One region of the Polaromonas sp. P1_H6 genome, then DNA from elsewhere that is predicted to be linked to it. Evidence: predicted binding sites of a transcription regulator. Region 1 holds the regulator's gene; the other holds the start of a gene.
What was found. The regulator HrcA, encoded in region 1, represses chaperone genes, less so after heat shock. The targets are predictions, from matches to a motif close to TTAGCACTCNNNNNNNNNGAGTGCTAA.
Positions count from the first base shown of each region.

Region 1 (3,403 bases):
CGACGCTGATCTCGCAGCGGGCCGCGCCTTCGCGTATCACGCCGGCATCGGCGCGCGCGCCCAGGGCCAGTTGCAGGGCATCGATCAGGATGGATTTGCCGGCGCCGGTCTCACCGGTGAGCACCGTGAACCCACCGGACAGGTCCAGCTCGAGTTCGTGGACGATGACGAAATCGCGAAGCGAGATGCTTTTGAGGCTCATAAATAAATCCGCGCCGTTCAGGCCACGCCTTCATTCCAGTGAAGTTTTTTGCGCAAGGTGTCGAAGTAGCTCCAGCCCTTGGGGTGCAGAAAGCGCATCTGGTGCTCCGAGCGCCTGACGGTGATGCGGTCGCCGTGCAGCAGGCTGGCCAGCGACTGCATGTCGAAGTTGGCGCTGGCGTCACGCCCCGCGACGATTTCAATCGTGATCTCGCCGGAGTCCGACAGCACGATGGGCCGGTTCGACAGTGTGTGCGGCGCAATGGGCGCCAGCACCCAGCCGGCAATCGAGGGGTGGAGCAGGGGCCCGCCGGCGGACAGCGCGTAGGCCGTGGAGCCGGTGGGCGAGGCGATGATCAGGCCGTCGGCGCGCTGGTTGGCCACGAAGCGGCCGTCCACCTCGACGCGAAGCTCCACCATGCCGGCGGTCGCTCCGCGGTTGACCACCACGTCGTTCATGGCGGTGGCGCTGAAAACGCAGCGGCCGTCGCGCACAACCTTGGCCTGCATCATCCAGCGGCGGTCTTCCTCGTACTCGCCGCGCAGCATGGGAATCAGGGTGGCTTGGTAGTGCTCGAAGGCAATGTCGGTGATGAAACCGAGCCGGCCCTGGTTGATGCCCACCAGCGGGATGCCGAACTGCGCCAGCAGCCGGCCTATGCCCAGCATGGTGCCGTCGCCGCCGACCACCAGGGCCAGGTCGCACTGCGCGCCTATGCCGGCTGCGTCCAGTGTGGGGAATTGCGTGAGGCCGGTGTTGCTGGCGGTGTCCTGCTCGATTGCCACCTCGCAGCCCTGGGTGCCCAGGAAATGCGCGATGTCCTCCAGCGCCGACCGGGAACCCTGTGCGTGGTACTTGCCGATCAGTGCGACATGGCGGAATTGCGATTTCATCGGCAAATTACATCACAACATCCGCCCCAAGCTTCGTAGAATGTCGGCATGCTTGATGATCGTGCGCGGTTGCTTCTCAAGGCGCTGGTGGAGCGCTACATTGCCGATGGGCAGCCGGTGGGTTCACGCACGCTGTCCAAGGCCTCGGGCCTGGAGCTATCCCCCGCCACCATACGCAACGTGATGAGCGACCTCGAGGAGCTCGGCCTGATCGTCAGCCCGCACACCTCGGCCGGCCGCATCCCCACGGCGCGCGGCTACCGCCTCTTCGTCGACACCATGCTGACCACGCAGCGCGACTCCTTTCCCGCTGTGGGCCAGATAGGCGCCCCCCGGCTGGCGCCCGACCAGCCGCAAAAAGTGCTCAGCAATGCGGCGCACATGCTCTCCAGCCTGTCGCAATTCGTCGGTGTGGTCATGGCGCCGCGCCGCACTTCGGTGTTCCGCCACATTGAATTTTTGCGCCTGTCCGAAAAACGCTTTCTCGTGATCATCGTGTCGCCCGACGGCGACGTGCAGAACCGGGTCATCTTCACCGAGGCCGACTACAGCCAGTCGCAACTCGTGGAGGCCGCCAATTTCCTCAATTCACACTACGCCGGCATGGCGATAGAGGAAGTGCGCGAGCGCCTGAAAAACGAGGTCGAGGCGCTGCGCGGCGAGATTGCCACGCTGATGCAGGCTGCGGTCAAGGTCAGCTCCGAAGCCATCGAATCGCGCGACGAAGTCGTCATCTCAGGGGAGCGCAACCTGCTGGCCGTCAGCGATTTTTCCGGCGACATGGGCAACCTGCGCAAGCTGTTCGACCTGTTCGAGCAAAAGGCGCAGCTGATGCGCCTGCTCGACGTGTCCAGCCGTGCCGAGGGCGTTCGTATCTACATAGGCGGCGAAAGCCAGGTCATTCCCTACCAGGAGCTGTCGGTGGTGACGGCGCCTTACGAGGTCGACGGCCAGGTGGTGGGCACGCTGGGCGTCATCGGCCCCATGCGCATGCCCTACGAAAAAATGATCCAGATCGTCGACATCACCTCCAAACTGGTCAGTACGGCCCTCAGCCACAGCAAGTAGGCTCGTGAGCAGGTCCCCGCAGGCCCTTACAATCTCCCTCTTGTGTGGGGCGTTAGCTCAGTTGGTTAGAGCAGAGGACTCATAATCCTTTGGTCGAGTGTTCAAGTCACTCACGCCCTACCATTTAAATAAGCTATAATTTGAGGCTTAGCGGCTGTAGCTCAGTTGGATAGAGTACTTGGCTACGAACCAAGGGGTCGTGGGTTCAATTCCTGCCAGCCGCACCACTTTTATTAGTGATTTCAATAGCTTAGAGGCTTACCCCTCTAGGCTATTTTTCTTTGCGCAGGGCTTTTTAGTGGTTTTCAGGGGCTGTACGTCCACCAGCCGCTCCGCTATTCTGGAGGCTCATTCCGGAGGAGAAACATGGGATCACTGAACGTCGAGGACCACGGCGACTGGCTGAGTTTTGGCCTGTCGCACGCAGGCAGCACCATTCCGGTCAGGATTTCGCGCGAGGCGATGGAGGAGTTCTTCGGCGCCGTGCCGGAGCCGGACTCCCTCAAAAAGGCCTACGAGCGTGATGCTGAAATGATTCACGCCCGGGCCGCCGACATGGTCGTGGCGGGCGTCAACTACACGCCCGACAATCCCCTGACGCTGAAGATGGAAGATTTCTAGGGGCATTCACGGCCGGCCGCCATGGATGCTATGGTGGCCGGAGCATGAACAAAGCCTTTACCAAAGAAACCGATGAGTCCGAAGACGACGAGCCCGCGCTCGCGCCCCTGCCTGCGGGCGGCAAAAACTACATCACGCCGCAAGGCTATGAGCGCCTGCGCAGCGAACTGCTGGACCTGATCGACAACGAGCGGCCGAAAATGGTGGAAATCGTCCACTGGGCGGCCAGCAACGGCGACCGCTCGGAAAACGGCGACTACCACTACGGCAAAAAGCGCCTGCGGGAAATCGACAGGCGCATCCGCTTCCTGACGCAGAGGTTGGAGATCGCGGAAATCAGCAACCCCTCCATCCACCACGGCAGCGACCAGGTCTTTTTCGGCGCGACCGTGAGTTATGCCGATGACAGCGGCGCAGAGCGCATGGTGACCATCCTCGGCATCGACGAGGCCAACAGCGCCCTGGGGCAAATCAGCTGGATATCGCCCGTCGCCAGGGCGTTGCTCAAGTCGCGGGTGGGGGATGAGGTGAGCCTCGTGACGCCGCAAGGCCTGCAGACGCTGGAGGTGCTCAAGGTGGACTACCCGGCGCCCGACGAACGCACGGCCGGTTAAGCGGC
Region 1 is NZ_JBFUCN010000002.1:176,271-179,673, forward strand. It holds gene recN (DNA repair protein RecN) at 1-202, opposite strand, end outside; gene AC1D1F_RS03190 (NAD kinase) at 220-1,095, opposite strand; gene hrcA (heat-inducible transcriptional repressor HrcA) at 1,144-2,163, shown strand; tRNA gene AC1D1F_RS03200 (tRNA-Ile) at 2,210-2,286, shown strand; tRNA gene AC1D1F_RS03205 (tRNA-Arg) at 2,314-2,390, shown strand; gene AC1D1F_RS03210 (hypothetical protein) at 2,530-2,784, shown strand; gene greB (transcription elongation factor GreB) at 2,829-3,398, shown strand.

Region 2 (3,403 bases), on a different contig from region 1:
CGACCGGCGCCGCGCAGACGGTGGCAATGGAGACACCAGTCAACACCAGCGACATGGCGCGCGGGAAAAGCCGCTCCGGCACCAGGCGCATGGCCAGCGCCGCCGCCATCGACCAGAACCCGCCGAGCGCGATGCCGAGCACCACGCGCGCGAACAGCAGCACCGCGAGCGAGCCGGCCGTCGCCGCCAGCAGGTTGGACACCAGCAGAAGGGCAGTGAGCGTCAGCAGCACCCGCTTGCGGTCGAAGTGCGCCGTCAACAGCGGGATGGTCGGCGCGGGGGCCCCCCCCCCCCCCCGCCGAGGGAAAGTGAGGCGACCGCCGGCCAGAGAGCGGCGGCCTCGCCGGATGAATTGTTGGCAGGGCCTGCGCCGGCAGCCAGCGGATCCAGGCAGGCAGAAGAGGAATTGGATGGCATGAGATATGAAGCCTTGTTGAGGACAGGGTGACCAGCTTAGGCCTAGCATCGACACATTTCCATGGCGAAAGAGCCGAAATGCTTGACGATTCCTCCAGAACTTTCACGCCCGTCGTTCAGCCCCCTCATGAAGGCGCAGGCCCGCCCGCCGCGGGGCCCGATCCCCTCACCCAGGTCCTGCTGGGCCTGCGCCTGGATGGTGTCGAGTACGGCCGCTGCCTGATGCACGCGCCGTGGGCGATTTCCTTTGGAGCGCAAGCCACCGCGCGTTTTCATTTCGTCGGCAGCGGAGATTGCTGGCTATACACAGAGCCGTCCGGGTGGATGGAACTGAAGGCCGGTGACGCGGTGCTGCTGCCGCGCGGCACGGCCCACACCTTGGCCAGTTCACCCGAGGTTCCGCCGGTGGCCCTCGCGACCTTCGATCGTGAGCGGGTCGCGGACGATATCTATCTGTTGCGGGACGGAGCGCCCGCGGCGCAAGCACCGTCCCATGTCATGTTCTGCGGCACCATGAAGTTCAACCTCGACTCCCAGCACCCCTTGCTGGCCATGATGCCGGGGGTGATCCGCGCCGGCGACCTGGCGCAGCGCGACCCGGGCGTGCCCATGCTGCTCGAGGCGATGGAGCGAGAAGCCTCGCTCAACCGCATGGGTGCCTGCGGCATCCTGGCCCGCATGGCCGATGTGCTCGCCGCGACCATCATCCGCGCCTGGGTCGAATGCGCCTGCAGCAACTCGACTGGCTGGATCGCGGCGCTGCGCTCGCCCGGCGTGGGCAAGGTGCTGGCCGCCATCCATGCGACGCCGGAGCAGGATTGGAGCGTGCCGGAACTGGCGAACATCATGGGCGCATCGCGGTCACGTTTTGCCCAGGCTTTCAAGGAGTCGGTGGGCGAGAGCCCTGCCCGGTACGTGGCCCGCATCCGCATGTTCCAGGCCCGCAACTGGATCGCGCAGGACGGAATGCGTGTCACCACGGCCGCCGACCGGCTGGGTTACGACTCCGAGGCCTCCTTCAGCCGGGCGTTCAAGCGCGTCATCGGCCACGCGCCCAGCAAGGCGCGCAGTGCCGTGTGACCGCGGTCGCCAAACGGGCCGGTTTTGACGGAATCTGGCCCAACGGCGCTCCGCAACACCCGCCGCCACCCCAAAAAGCAGGTTTTCCGGCCCTTGCCTTGAAATGGACCCCAATTGCCCCTATGATTAGCACTCGATGGTATTGAGTGCTAACAAAGCCCGATCAATCCCACCAAAGTTAACAAGCACCCACTTCCAGCCGGGTGCTTTTTGATTCCCAAAACCAGTGTTCTCAAACAAGGAGCTCTCATGAAACTTCGTCCTTTGCACGACCGCGTGATCGTCAAACGCGTGGAAAACGAAACCAAAACCGCTTCCGGCATCGTCATTCCTGACAGCGCCGCTGAAAAGCCTGATCAAGGCGAAGTGCTGGCCGTTGGCCCAGGCAAGAAAAACGACAAGGGCGAACTGAGCCCCGTGGGCGTGAAAGTCGGCGACCGCGTGCTGTTCGGCAAATACAGCGGCCAGACCGTCAAGGTCGACGGCGACGAACTGCTCGTCATGAAAGAAGAAGATTTGTTTGCAGTGGTCGAGAAGTAATTTCTCACCCACCCCAAATCCTTAATTAACTGAATCTGGAGAATTAATCATGGCAGCAAAAGACGTCATTTTCGGCGGCGAAGCCCGCGCACGCATGGTCGAGGGTGTGAACATCCTGGCCAACGCCGTCAAGGTAACCCTGGGCCCCAAAGGCCGTAACGTGGTTCTGGAGCGCTCGTTCGGCGCCCCCACGGTGACCAAGGACGGTGTGTCCGTCGCCAAGGAAATCGAACTGAAGGACAAGCTGCAGAACATGGGCGCGCAGATGGTCAAGGAAGTCGCTTCCAAGACCTCCGACAACGCCGGCGACGGCACCACCACCGCCACCGTTCTGGCACAAGCCATCGTCCGCGAAGGCATGAAGTACGTTGCCGCCGGCATGAACCCGATGGACCTGAAGCGCGGTATCGACAAGGCCGTGCTGGCCCTGACCGAAGAGCTCAAGAAGGCTTCCAAGCCCACCACCACGTCGAAAGAAATCGCCCAGGTCGGCTCGATCTCGGCCAACTCCGACGAATCCATCGGCAAGATCATTGCCGACGCGATGGACAAGGTTGGTAAAGAAGGCGTGATCACCGTCGAAGACGGCAAGTCCCTGCAAAACGAACTCGACGTCGTCGAAGGCATGCAGTTCGACCGCGGCTACCTCTCCCCTTACTTCATCAACAACCCTGAAAAGCAGTCCGCACTGCTGGACAACCCCTTTGTTCTGCTCTACGACAAGAAGATCAGCAACATCCGTGACCTGCTGCCTACCCTGGAACAAGTCGCCAAGGCCGGCCGTCCGCTGCTGATCATTGCCGAAGAAGTCGAAGGCGAAGCCCTGGCAACTTTGGTGGTGAACACCCTGCGCGGCATCCTGAAGGTTGTGGCTGTGAAGGCCCCCGGCTTCGGCGACCGCCGCAAAGCCATGCTGGAAGACATCGCCTGCCTGACCGGCGGCAAGGTCATCGCTGAAGAAGTCGGCATGTCGCTCGAAAAAGTGACGCTGGCAGACCTCGGCCAGGCCAAGCGCATCGAAGTGGGCAAAGAAAACACCATCATCATCGACGGTTCCGGCGCCGCTGCCGACATCGAAGCACGCGTCAAGCAAGTCCGTGTCCAGATCGAAGAAGCGACCAGCGACTACGACCGTGAAAAACTGCAAGAGCGCGTGGCCAAGCTGGCCGGCGGTGTTGCCGTGATCAAGGTCGGCGCTGCCACCGAAGTCGAAATGAAGGAAAAGAAGGCCCGCGTTGAAGACGCACTGCACGCTACCCGCGCTGCCGTGGAAGAAGGCATCGTGGCCGGCGGCGGCGTGGCGCTGCTGCGCGCCAAGCAGGCTGCAGGCAAGATCGCCGGCGACAATCCTGACCAGGACGCCGGT
Region 2 is NZ_JBFUCN010000004.1:194,289-197,691, forward strand. It holds partial or broken gene AC1D1F_RS05755 (MFS transporter) at 1-417, opposite strand, end outside; gene AC1D1F_RS05760 (AraC family transcriptional regulator) at 496-1,497, shown strand; gene AC1D1F_RS05765 (co-chaperone GroES) at 1,747-2,037, shown strand; gene groL (chaperonin GroEL) at 2,087-3,403, shown strand, end outside.
Region 2: the regulator HrcA is predicted to act here: its motif matches at 1,624-1,650, upstream of AC1D1F_RS05765 (co-chaperone GroES).